4 regions of the Paenibacillus sp. J22R67 genome follow, and region 1 is predicted to be linked to each of the others. Evidence: riboswitches for the same ligand, from Rfam matches in the RefSeq annotation. Region 1 holds a riboswitch; each other region holds the start of a gene.

Region 1 (3,207 bases):
TGTTTAGCTAGCATGATTCCCAGTTTGTCCGCATATCTTGGTTAAGAAAGCGGACAAGGGGGACAGCACTTATGCTCGTAAATGGCGTTGAATTTGGACAAATAATCACCATATTCATCATGGCGTTAGCCTTGGGTTTGGATGCTTTTTCCTTGGGAATCGGTATCGGCATGAAGGGGATTCGCTTGGTGGATATTTTTAAAATAAGCATGGTGATTGGACTTTTTCATATCATAATGCCATTAATGGGCATTTTCATGGGGCAATATGTCTCGCTTCTCCTTGGTAATGTGGCTGCTGCAGCTGGCGGATGTTTGCTCATTCTTTTGGGTTCCCATATGGTGTATAGTTCAATTAGAGGAGAGGAAGCAACTTCTCTTGATCATAGGTCCTTATGGGGGCTGACGATTTTTGCGCTTAGTGTCAGTATAGATTCGTTCTCGGTAGGTGTATCCCTAGGGATGTTTGCGACGGATATCCTGTTAACCGTGCTTATATTTGGTTTGTTCGGCGCGTTGCTCTCCGTAGCTGGATTATTGGTTGGCAGACGGGTGAACGGCTGGGTTGGCGAGTATGGCGAAGCGTTTGGCGGGCTTATTCTGCTCGCGTTTGGGATCAAGTTTTTGCTATGATACAATAGAGGCGGGGCAGGCTCTGCCTATGTTTCTTAGAAAGTTTCAGCTTATGCTTACGAAGAAAACTTTCCTACGGAAAGTTCTTAGGAGGATCTCATGTTGCGAATTCTATTTGTCTGTACAGGAAATACGTGCCGCAGTCCATTAGCCGAAGGTTTGCTGCGTATCAGGGTGCACCAAGAAGGACTTGCGGCGGAAGTTCGTTCAGCTGGCGTATCCGCGATGACGGGCACTCCGATCTCCCGAAATAGTGCAGCGCTGCTACAAGAAGCAGGGTTCAAAGAGTCTATTCGTTCATTAGCCATTCAGGAGTCTGAGGTGAAGTGGGCAGATCTCATTTTGACCATGACGATGGGGCATAAACGTACGGTTATCCAGCGCTTCCCGGGTGCGATTGATAAGATTTTTACACTCAAAGAATATGTAGAGGACGATCATCGAATCCTTCAGGCAATTGAGGAAAGGGAGAAGCTGGTGACGGAAGTTCAGCTTAAGCAAGCTCTTTCACAAGCGATAACAGTCGAAGAGAGAAATCGGATTTATCTGCTTGAAGATTCAATTCCGGATTACGATATTTCTGACCCTTACGGCGGCCCATTGGAGGTTTACCGGCAGACGGCGAATGAAATTAGCGGGAGTTTAGATAAATTGGTTAAAAAACTTCGTGAGCGAAAAGATGACCCGCAGTCTGGGAAATGATTTGCGTAAGACATCTTTACACCTCGCGTATAATGCGATAAGATGGATCTATCAAGCAAGACTCAATGTAACTGGCGACGAGTGGGAGTAACCACAATGGAGCATTGAGCTATACGGCCGGTCGCCTGGGCAAAAGAGCAACGCGCTATTTCTAGCGTGTCCGCTCTTTTTTTCGTTTTCTGGTGGACTTTGGGATATAATAGAATGGTCGAATTCGAACAAGCAAAGGAGCGTTCTATTCATGAAAATTGCCTTAGGTGCGGATCATGCAGGCTACCGTTTGAAAGATGTTATCATTCCTTTTATTGAATCATTAGGCCATCAGGTCATAGATTATGGGTGCAGCTCTGCAGATTCCGTTGATTATCCGGATTATGCGATGAAGGTTTGTGACGATGTGGTCTCAGGCGAAGCTGACAAGGGAATTCTGATCTGCGGAACAGGTATCGGGATGTCGATCGCCGCGAATAAGGTTCCAGGTATCCGTTGCGCGCTGGTCCACGATCTATTTTCTGCTAAAGCTACACGGGAGCACAATGATACGAATGTACTTGCTTTAGGCGAGCGTGTCATCGGACCGGGTGTTGCCGAGGAAATCGTGAAAATTTGGCTGGAAACAGAGTTTTCGCAAGGTGTTCGTCACCAGAACCGTATTAACAAGTTGCAAAGCATTGAAGATCGCTTCGCGATTCATCCATAAGGGTGGCCACCATGACAAATTCCATACTTCACACGATCGCAGAGGATTTGGAAGCAAATCTTCGTGAGTTGGTTAAGGTGGGCAATCTAAGGCCAGGACAAATTCTGGTCATTGGTACGAGCACGAGTGAAATACTCGGTCATCGGATTGGGACATCGGGTACGCTGGAAGCAGCTCGGCCGATTTTTGAAACAGCGCAGCGCATATGCCGTGAGTTCGGTTTGCATCTGGCTTTTCAATGCTGCGAGCATTTGAACCGCGCACTTGTCATTGAGGAAGATCTATTCGCGATCTCCCCTCAGCTTGAGCCTGTGTCGGTCATTCCGGTGCCAAAAGCCGGCGGTTCAATGGCCTCATATGCGTATCGTCACTTCGCGAAGCCTGTTGTCGTTGAGACCATTCAGGCACACGCTGGGATCGATATTGGCAGCACGCTGATCGGGATGCATTTGCGTAGGGTTGCTGTGCCTGCACGGCCGCCCGTGCGGAATATGGGTCATGCTTATGTGACTATGGCGTTTACACGACCTAAGCTGATTGGCGGCACAAGAGCTGTCTACACACCAGAGGCTGCCGAGCAGCTTTATCAGCAAGCCGCGCCAGATGCGGATTGCTAGGTTAACTTATAGATATAAACTATCCTTTAGGAGGAATTCCATATGACAAACTTTCTAAGTAAACAAGATCCAAAAATCGTAGAAGCAATGAATCTAGAGCTTGGTCGTCAACGCGACAAAATTGAGCTTATCGCATCTGAAAACATCGTAAGCGAAGCAGTGCTTGAAGCGATGGGTACAGTGCTGACAAACAAATACGCTGAAGGTTACCCAGGCAAAAGATACTACGGCGGCTGCGAATACGTAGACATCGTAGAAGATATCGCTCGCGACCGCGCGAAGGAGCTTTTCGGAGCTGAACATGCGAACGTTCAACCGCACTCTGGTGCGCAAGCGAACATGGCTGTTTACTTGGCAGCTCTAAACCCTGGTGACACGGTTCTGGGTATGAACCTGGCACATGGTGGTCACTTAACACACGGCAGCCCTGTTAATGCTTCCGGTATTCTATACAACTTCGTTGCTTACGGCGTTAGTGAGAAGGATTTCCGCATCGACTATGACGATGTTCGTAAAGCAGCATTCAAACATAAACCTCGCATGCTTGTTGCTGGTG
Region 2 (3,207 bases), on a different contig from region 1:
GTATAAAAATGTTTGCTCTTATTAGGGTCCATTTTGGCGTCTGTCGGAACCATATAGAGTTCAACATTCGTCCACCCCGATGGCCGCAGCTGAGCAGGTGATGATACCAGAAATCCACTGCCATCAGGTAGCCACGAATAGTTATCCACACCCCGTGTTACGTTCTTAAAGGGTTCCACTTTATCACGGTTAACCTTTGCGATATTCAAAACGCCATCTATTTTAAAAGCAAGATCATTCCTATTGGGAGACCACTGAAAATTGTCACCGCCTGGATACACACGGTTATGTTTTTTCATCTCCAAGCTATACACCCATATCTCATGCTTCTGTTCTCCGAGGGCAAGAGAGTAGGCAATGAACTTCCCATCAGACGACCATTTGGGTTCGCTCACCAGTTGATTTAGAGTGACTTGGAGCTCCTTATCCTCTTTTTTGACCCATAGATCTCCGCCCCGTACAAACGCAGCTTGTATGGAATGCTTGGGTTCAGCAAATCCGACTTTACACCATAAAACTGAAATCAACAGGCTGACTACTATCATTTTTATTTTCATCCGTTACCTCCACTTCAATTGTTACAGGAGTATTTTTAACATGTTGATCCAAATTATTCCTGAATACATAACAACAAAAAAACTCTTAACAACTCACACTGACCAAAGGCCCGAAGAGCAATTAAGAGTTTATCATTTGAAATAGCCGTATCTTACCAAAAGCCTGTAATACAAATAAACTAAGCCATAAGCAAGTATATAGGATACAAAGGTCCAACCTATATTCCAGTGATTGCTGTATTCTACTTTGCCAAAAATAAACGCCAAATATTCCAGCGAAGTCGTAGCTAGGCACAAACAGCCTATTTTCAGGAGCGCATGTCGATTATTTTTCCTAATCCAATAAATCATATAACCCGCCATAACGGGATAAAGACCTAAATCAAGCGGAAGAGCCGAAAGTGTCTCATCATTTTCAATCAATGGAGTAAAGTCCCAGAATTCCAAATGATAGCCCGTATCATTGATTAATCCTGCTATTGTGACCGTAATTGGGCTTATAAGAAAAACAATAATGCGAGACTTCCTATACAGATAGATGCCAAACACCCAGGGGATTAAAAATCCTACAATAATGTTTAACAGCATGATTTTCACCTCTTCACTCTAGATCCCCTAGTATGACCAGTTGTTGGCGAAAATATGTTGTTTACAAAAGTCTGGGACGCCGCTGTTATCTTATCGTTTACTTGCTAATTTCTCAGCAGCATCGACCGTATGTTTGAGTAAAGTTGCTATGGTCACTGGACCGACCCCGGCTGGAACCGGTGTAATGGCCGAAGCCACCTTCCTACAAGCCTCATAGTCAACATCCCCGATGTTGCCAGGATTGTAGCCTGCATCCAAAACAATTGCGCCTGGTTTCAGCCAATCACCCTGAACAAATTGCGGCTTCCCCACTGCAGCCACGATAATATCTCCTAAGCGTACGATATCGGCCAAATTCGCTGTTTTCGAGTGGCAGGTCGTAACTGTTGCATTCTTATTTAGCAGCATCAAAGAAACAGGTTTGCCGAGGATTGGACTTCTTCCAATGACAACCGCATGTTTACCTTCAACAGGAATTTTATAATAGTCTAAAATTCCAATTATCGCCGCCGGCGTGCAGGAAGGGAACTCAGCAAATCCGAAAGCATTCTGAGCAAATCCCAATGTAGTCACTCCATCGACATCTTTATCAATATGAATCGCCTCAAAAGCTGCCCTTTCATCGATCTGTTTCGGGACTGGGTGCTGCAGCAAGATACCATGCACGCTATCATCATCATTAAGCTTGTTAATTGCCGCAATTAACTCCTCCGTAGTCGTGTCCTCAGGAAGAACAACACGAATAGATTGAATACCGAGTCGCTTGCAAGCATTTCCTTTCATCCGTACGTAGGTTGCTGACGCAGGATCATCACCGACTAGCACAGTCGCTAAACAAGGGACGATTCCTTTTTCGGCCAAATTTTCTACTCTGCTGAACAACGATTCCTTCATGGCGTCTGCGACTCGATTACCATCCAAGATTAATGTTTCTGCTGACATGTTAATCATCCCTTTTGAGTAAATTGGAAACGCAAAGAGGTAAGGGGATATCCCCTTACCTCTGCCCAGGCGTACGGCTGATTATCTATGTGCTCCCTCATGGTTACCCATGTTCCGCCAGTCACACACAGTTGCTTCTATGAATTCATCATAACAATTAATGACATAGATTTCAATGCGTATGATAGGATGGAATAAAACATGTACATCCTAAGGAGAATTTATCTATGTCGACGATTCGAGAAATGACAATCGAAGATTATGAACAAGCCTTTTTACTGTGGAGTCAGATTGAAGGTCTTGTATTAAGTGAGGCAGATTCCAAACCTAATATCGAGAGCTATCTGCATCGAAATAAAGGATTTTGTTTCGTCTGCGAAGCGGATAAAAGGATCGTTGGAACTATTTTAGCGGGGCATGATGGCAGAAGAGGGTTTATCTATCACCTAGCTGTTAATCCGGAAAACCGCAAACAAAGGATTGGACATCGGCTCGTAGAGATGAGTTTGGCTCAGTTAAGAGAAATAGGCATTGAGAAATGTCATATTTTTGTGCTCGAAAATAATGATCTTGGCCATTCTTTCTGGACGGCAGCGGGTTGGGAAAAAAGAAGCGGATTTTTCGTTTATTCGAAAACGCCTTAGGCGATCAAATAGAAAAGGGCTGTCTAGACCTGTTGGTCCAGCAGCCTTTTTTTTATAGTTTTAATGTCATAAATGAACTAAGCGGGTCATCGGTGTAATCCGAAAACGGCAGACAATATTCAAACCCGAAGTTTTCATAAAGTCTTCTTGCAGGTTCAAAGGCTTCCATGGAGCCTGTTTCCAGACTTATTCGCTGATAGCCACGTTGCTTGGCTTCCCCAATGATGTGTTCTAGAAGCTGCTTGGCAACCCCTTTTCTTAGATGGGCTGACGAAGTGCGCATGGATTTTATCTCACCGTGTCCGGAGTCAAGTTCTTTCATTGCGCCGCATCCAGCTAATTGACCTTGATCCCATGCACTCCAAAATGTGACTTTCGGTGATTTAAGCCCATCAATATTCAGGGCATGCATGCTCTCTGGTGGTGAAAGCTCTGACATCCCTTTCAGATGTTCAAGGATTAATGTTTGTACCTCA
Region 3 (3,207 bases), on a different contig from region 1:
GATCAATTTCAAACGATTTATGTCGTTACCGATCAGGTATTTGATCGCATTGCAGAGGTTGAACAAGCCCAACCCCAGTATGCGTTTCATGTCAAGGATTGGTCTGACACCTACGTCATCTATGATGAATATGAGAAGAAATATGGCGATAGTCAGAGAGCGTTATTTTTATCCAAATCTCATATTTATGAAACTGAAAAAAGAGCATACGGCACAATTATGTTCTTATCGATATTCTTAGGCGTCATCTTCTTCGTAGCTTCAGGAAGTTTTATTTACAACAAGTTTTACATGGATCAGGAAAGTGATAAACAGAAATATAAGCAATTGCATAACATCGGTTTAACTTTTAAAGAAATGAAAAAAGTTGTTTCAATCGAAATTGGTGTATTGTTCCTGTTTCCTTACTTCGTGGCCACTATGCATTCCGTCGTTGCTTTAGGAGCCTTGCAAAGGATATTTAAGTTGGAAGTTGGTGCAGCCGCGTTCACCGTCATGGGCATCTTCTTGTTCCTTCAGATCGTTTATTTCTTGTTTATTAGAAAAAATTATTTGAATGTGATAAAAAGACATCTAAACTTCAGCTGAAGCAAAAAAAGTGCCATTGATAGAAGTTTTCTTCTAGCAATGGCATTTTACATGCTCAAACAATTGTAGCGCACTTTAAATACGTCGTTCGTACAAGCTTGCGGCCCAGCCTTGAGCTTCATAGCGACCACAAAACGTGAATCCTTCACGGATGTAATAGCGATTGAGCGCCGCGTTGCCAGCCATGCAATCTAGACGCAGCCAGGATTTGCCTTGTTCTCTGGCATAACCCTCTGCCCAATTGAGTAGCCGTGTACCTATTCCCATACCAGGGTAGTCCCGGGAAACGGCAAGTCGATGTACATACCCAGCATCTTCGTGGAACCGTTCCCCCCAAATCTCTTCATCCTTCCAATGAACGGATAGGCAGCCGACAGGCACACCCTCCATATGCGCCACAAATAACTCATTCTGCTCGATCAGTTCGGACACATAGGCCTGTGTAAACCTTTCTTCGCGCCACTGCACAATACCCTGGGTCCGCTCAATCCACCGTGCCGCACTGACCAATAGATTACGCACCGCTTCTCCATCTTCCAACATCGCTCTTCGTATGTCCAACCTACCATGCCAAATGTATTCTAAAAGCGCAGCCGTTTCCAGCGCCAATGCTTCGCTAGACATCCGCGCCACAACATGTAAGGCAGCGTCGAACCCTGTTGTTACACCGCCGGACATGACAATTTTGCCATTATCGACATACCGGACATTCTCAACAACTTTTGTATCTGGTGACACCATGCCCCGTAAAAGGTCGTATGCTTTCCGGTTCGTTGTCACTCGAAGCCCCTTCAACAAATCAGCTTTCGCCAGCAACAGCGCTCCGGTACATACCGAAAGCACAATTGAGGCTTGACTCGCCACCTCGCGAATCCAGGTGATCAGTCTTGAGTTGGTTATTTCTGTACGGGCTCCCAACCCTCCGGGCACGATGAGAATGTCAATCGCTGGGCAGTCATCAAAGCTATACCGTGGCGTGATCGTGATGCCGCTAACGGTTGTCACAGGGATTTCTTTTTCGGCAACTGTAAAGACCTGAAATTCGCTACCCAAGTACCCAGCGACTCCAAACACATCATGAGGACCGGTAAAATCCAACGTATCTACCCTTTTATACAACAGAACTCCGACATTCCTTGCCCTCTTCATCGTCATCATCTCCCTAGAAAATAAAAAGAGCATCTGACCCATTGGATCAAACGCTCTGCCCAGGCGATCGGCTGTACGTCATACGCGCTCCCCCGTAGTCCTCTACGTTTCGCCAGTTACGCGTACCAGAAATTCCCTTTTATTATACTTAGAAAAATGAAAGTCGTCTAGATGAAAACACCATTTTCCTTGATTCATCGAATTGGAACTTTAAATATAAATAATAATGCTATAACAATTGGTATAGTAATCGCGTACGCAACTAATGGTCGGCAATAATGTAACCGAAGCAAAGGAAAGGTGATGATATTGAAGAGAACGGAATAAAGCATCGTCCAACCGTTAAAATGTATAATCGCTCCTGTGAGCAAGTAAATGACCTCAATAAAAGAGTAAATGACCACCCATAATCCAATCCATAAAGTTGACTTCGCAATTCCTTTAGGATATTTACCTAGAAATATCAGTGTTGTGGCTGCGAAACATACCAAACAGCACATCTCGGTACCGATATAACTATGAATTGGCGGTTTTGGCTGATGCTGCCATAGCGGATAATGATAGGTAAGCAACAAATAGAATATGTCTCCAAGCAAGAAATACAGTATCGTAGCATGGTATTTTTGCCAATTTCGCCAGTCTCCCCAACGCCATGCTGCAAGTATTATTATTATTGCCATAGCAATGAAAAGCATTTGATTACCTCATAACACTGAATCTTTCGTTTTACAAGTTATAATTCCCTAATCCATTTAAGGGTATACGCAAATTAGAGTGATAATACAGTAATTGACTCACTGTTGAAAACTTCCCCATTGTCGCGGAACCCGCAGCTTTCCATGGCTTCCCGGCCATACCCCCGGTTCTGGTATCGTTTATCAATCATTAGTCGTAAATATGGAACGCCGGTTTTCAAGTGTGATTTTTCTGAGTGTAATCATACAAAGTGCCCCCCTCATTATCTCCTAAGATGAGCATTCGCCCACGTAAATAGAATAATACGATGAGCAAAATACGGGAATGGTTTCCTTCTGTAGGTATCAAAAGATGGTCGGCACCATACCCCCATCCATCCGTATTGGAGCTCCTTTAAACGCGGACGCATAAGGACTGCATACGAATGCAGCAAGTCTGCCTATTTCAAAAGGCTGAATAAATCGCTGTATTTCGGAGTGAGGCAGGTTGGCTGCCATAAACTTTTTCTCTTTTTCACTAAATGCCATATTCTCGGGAAATAAACTTTCAATGATTTGATACACATTTTCGGAAAGCGTTGGACCTGGCATGATCGTATTGGATGTAACTTCCGTTCCTATCGTAAGTTTAGATAAACTTTTGGACAGTGATAATAACATCGATTTGGTCATGGCGTATTGCGGCATTAGACCTGAAGGCATAATCGCTTCTTCACTTGCTATAAAGATGATTCGTCCATACTTATTTTTCAACATTTTCGGCAAATAATATTTG
Region 4 (3,207 bases), on a different contig from region 1:
GGCGCTATTCGCGGAAAGAGGCTACGCAAAGTCAGTCTTGAAGCTAAACTGCCCTTCGTTGAGAAAAGGCAACGGATCCGATTTAGTCCGTTGCCTTCTCATGTTGATATTGAACTCTCGGTTGCAATAGGTACGCATTTAATATCATCTTTTCAATTATTTAGGGGATGGGCATACCATTTTAATGTCTTCCATATCTAACATTTGAGAGCTCTCGACTAAACTGCTTAAAGGGACGCTTTGCTCATTTTCTTGTTGATCCAAAGGATAAACTCTTGCGGTTTCATTCTCTTCGTCGACATGTTGAATGTAGATTGGCTTCCCGTTATAAGTGACATCAACCATGGTAGGTGAAACTGCAATCTCTTGTGCGCGTTGATTATTCATTTTCCGGCCTCCTTCACGTACTAGTTACATTATTTGTGTATGTGAAAGGATCTATTCATGGAAAGGCACGTACAAATATACTGTGGTGCCCTATATTTTCCGAGCTGGAATGGCACTACGCCGGATGCTGTTTATCATATATCATTAATGTATTTCCTGAGCATCATGCCCCAAAGTATGTAGAATCACCTTGTTCCCGCCAAGTAGTTGAACCTGATTACATATAGTTTCAAGTAACGCTTTTCCTATCCCCTTACGTTGACTATCCTTATGAACTGCTACCCCAACTATTTCATAAAGACCTTTTTCAAAATCGAAAATATATCCAGCATGACCGAGAACAATATCGGTATGTGCCACGTAATACCCGCAAATCTTATTATCCTGTTTCTCCAGAAACTCAGCCCACCTAAGTGGGTATTTCTCAATGATGAAATTTGGAAATTGAAGCGGATGATTTGCCATAATATTCTCAACATGACTTCGGTCATTATCTTCCAATAAACGTATAATCAAACCTGTTCCCCCCTTGAATATAGAAAGCTATTAAATTAGTACAACATTCAATCGTGATCCTTAAGTTAACAGTTTTCATTACTAGTGTGTGGCATGAAAATATTAGACAATTTCCCCGCCTGATAGTAAGGTTAATCCATCAGCTTTTGGACCTTTTTAACCACTTCCATATTCGTAAGTGATTCAACAAGATACAATCCTAAATCAATTGAAGCAGAAACGCCTCCACCAGTAAAAATATTCCCATCCCGTACAAATCGGGCCTTAATAACCTCTGCGCAATAAGGAGTCAACAATTCGTATGCAGATGGGTTCGTTGTCGCCATTTTATCTGTTAAGAACCCAGCGGCACCTAAAAGCAAAGCACCTGTACAAACAGACACTTTGTATTCCACATCTCGAGCACTTTGTATCCAAGAAACAAACTCTTTACCGTATCTCAATTCTCTAGTAGACATTCCGCCGGGGATAAATATCAAATCATACTTAGACAAATCTGGGCTAATATGCTTTATCTTTATTGTCATACCACGATCATCTGTAATCTCCTCGCGCTTTGCACACAGATCCCATGACACATCTTCTTTAGCATTTAGAATTTTTAGCCAAGATACTGCGTCATAGAAACCGACAAAATCCAATGTTGTCATCTTGTCAAAAAGAATATAAGCTAATTTCATTCCATAACACCGTCCCTTTCATGGATGGATACAAAAAAAAGCATCTGATCTTAGATCAAATACTTTGCCCAGGCGAACGGCGTATGAAATATGTGCTTCCTCGTGGTACTCCACGTTTCGCCAGTTATATATACCAAATATTTACTTTATTGTAATCGGGAAAATCTAAAATAATCAAGTTAATTATTACGTTTTTCTGCCCGTTACTTCAACAGGCAAAGGCAGCCGATCGTGTGCGGCTGCCTTCATGTCGTGATTGAACTATAGTTCTTACGTTCGTTGAATATAACAACGTCAATAATCACTCCCTAAACAAATATTCCCTCTGGTCTTTTTTGTTATATAATTCCCAATACACATCGGCTATCCTGTCCGGATCGTAAAACGTCCCCTTTTTAACATGATCAGCGATTAGAACCTGACCTACATAAATTCCGTATGGAGATAACGTCTCAGCCATTGAATGCGCAAGCGAGTGGAGTGCGGCTTTGCCAACGGATAAAGAAGCATAAAGTGGGTTTGGAATCAGCGCAATATCGCCTCCTGTGAAAAAGAGCGTCCCTTGTCTTCGTTCGACCATATCCGGGATGACTTGTTGAGCGCTGGTCAGCGCACCGACAGTGTTTACCTTAAAATCTTCAATAAGCTGGTGTTCGGTTATCGAAAGGGGATCCCCTGGTACGATGTGTGCTGCATTATATACCAACACATCGGTGGCTCCATATTGATTTTTTATTTGTTCAAAGGCTGTTTTTAATGACTCTGGATCCGATGCATCTGCTGAAATTCCGTGCGATTCAATAAATAACTGTCGAAGATCTTTCAAGCTGCTTTCCAATGATGGTTTGGTTCTTGCTATGAGAACTACTCGGAAGCCATTGCTTCCAAATTTCTTGGCTATATCTGAGCTTACTCCCGGCCCAGAACCGACGATGACTAATAAAGGCTTATCGCTCATTCCTACCACACCTTGCTTTCAGATATTAGTTTAGAAATAACCTATTTATAATAATTTATCAAACTTAAGCGAAAAAATATTCATTACTCTTGTTCGAGTTTAGCAATCCAACGTGCGCTATTTAGAATGAGCCGTTTGATAGCTTCTGGTCTGAAAGAATCTGCCCTGTGACCCGGATGTAAATAGACTACCTTTCCTAAACCATAATTCTGAAAGGAATTTCCCAGAAAGAATTGAGTGAACAGCTTGGGATCTCCTATTCGGGGGCAATCAAGAGTACAGCGCGGGCGTGAGATGCTAAAGGAGTTGCTGACTGGTTGCTGCCATATTGAATCGGATCACTACGGGAACATTATCGATTTTCACATCAAATGGCGTTACCCTTCTTGATCAACCAACGAACAAGAAGGGTAACTAAGATAGATAGTATGTGAGGATTAAACACTTTCTTTTGCACTATCCCTTTAGTTGAAAAGGCTGCCGATCAACGCTGTTGGCAACCTTCTCCTGATGTCTATGGAATAAAAAAAATCCGTTAGCGTATCCCCCCACTTTTGATCAGATATTCTAAGCTACCATCACGCTCATCTCTTAACAAACAGCTAATAAACTTCTCTCCAATCAAAAAATGGGTTATTGTGCAAATGGTTCAAGCTTCGTCCCTTC

The links. Region 1 has a riboswitch for ZMP and ZTP ahead of rpiB (ribose 5-phosphate isomerase B). Riboswitches for the same ligand answer to the same signal wherever they lie in the genome.
Region 2: it holds a riboswitch for ZMP and ZTP, as region 1 does, so the genes downstream of both, AC58VC_RS26550 (bifunctional 5,10-methylenetetrahydrofolate dehydrogenase/5,10-methenyltetrahydrofolate cyclohydrolase) here and rpiB (ribose 5-phosphate isomerase B) in region 1, are expected to answer to the same signal.
Region 3: it holds a riboswitch for ZMP and ZTP, as region 1 does, so the genes downstream of both, AC58VC_RS07745 (GNAT family N-acetyltransferase) here and rpiB (ribose 5-phosphate isomerase B) in region 1, are expected to answer to the same signal.
Region 4: it holds a riboswitch for ZMP and ZTP, as region 1 does, so the genes downstream of both, AC58VC_RS16215 (DJ-1/PfpI family protein) here and rpiB (ribose 5-phosphate isomerase B) in region 1, are expected to answer to the same signal.

Annotation. Positions count from the first base shown of each region.
Region 1 covers NZ_JCAUAX010000012.1:31,680-34,886, forward strand. The annotation lists gene AC58VC_RS31455 (L-threonylcarbamoyladenylate synthase) at 1-7, shown strand, start outside; gene AC58VC_RS31460 (manganese efflux pump MntP) at 72-632, shown strand; gene AC58VC_RS31465 (low molecular weight protein arginine phosphatase) at 732-1,334, shown strand; ZMP/ZTP riboswitch at 1,392-1,472, shown strand; gene rpiB (ribose 5-phosphate isomerase B) at 1,576-2,034, shown strand; gene AC58VC_RS31475 (TIGR01440 family protein) at 2,046-2,651, shown strand; gene glyA (serine hydroxymethyltransferase) at 2,694-3,207, shown strand, end outside.
Region 2 covers NZ_JCAUAX010000008.1:147,124-150,330, forward strand. The annotation lists gene AC58VC_RS26540 (TolB family protein) at 1-557, opposite strand, end outside; gene AC58VC_RS26545 (CBO0543 family protein) at 690-1,145, opposite strand; gene AC58VC_RS26550 (bifunctional 5,10-methylenetetrahydrofolate dehydrogenase/5,10-methenyltetrahydrofolate cyclohydrolase) at 1,236-2,087, opposite strand; ZMP/ZTP riboswitch at 2,144-2,222, opposite strand; gene AC58VC_RS26555 (GNAT family N-acetyltransferase) at 2,315-2,731, shown strand; gene AC58VC_RS26560 (GNAT family N-acetyltransferase) at 2,784-3,207, opposite strand, start outside.
Region 3 covers NZ_JCAUAX010000002.1:357,471-360,677, forward strand. The annotation lists gene AC58VC_RS07740 (FtsX-like permease family protein) at 1-588, shown strand, start outside; gene AC58VC_RS07745 (GNAT family N-acetyltransferase) at 664-1,737, opposite strand; ZMP/ZTP riboswitch at 1,788-1,867, opposite strand; gene AC58VC_RS07750 (CBO0543 family protein) at 1,932-2,432, opposite strand; gene AC58VC_RS07755 (SDR family NAD(P)-dependent oxidoreductase) at 2,778-3,207, opposite strand, start outside.
Region 4 covers NZ_JCAUAX010000003.1:934,869-938,075, reverse strand. The annotation lists partial or broken gene AC58VC_RS16225 (small acid-soluble spore protein H) at 214-387, opposite strand; gene AC58VC_RS16220 (GNAT family N-acetyltransferase) at 532-903, opposite strand; gene AC58VC_RS16215 (DJ-1/PfpI family protein) at 1,035-1,583, opposite strand; ZMP/ZTP riboswitch at 1,643-1,721, opposite strand; gene AC58VC_RS16210 (SDR family NAD(P)-dependent oxidoreductase) at 1,885-2,541, opposite strand; partial or broken gene AC58VC_RS16205 (RNA polymerase sigma factor SigZ) at 2,754-2,931, shown strand.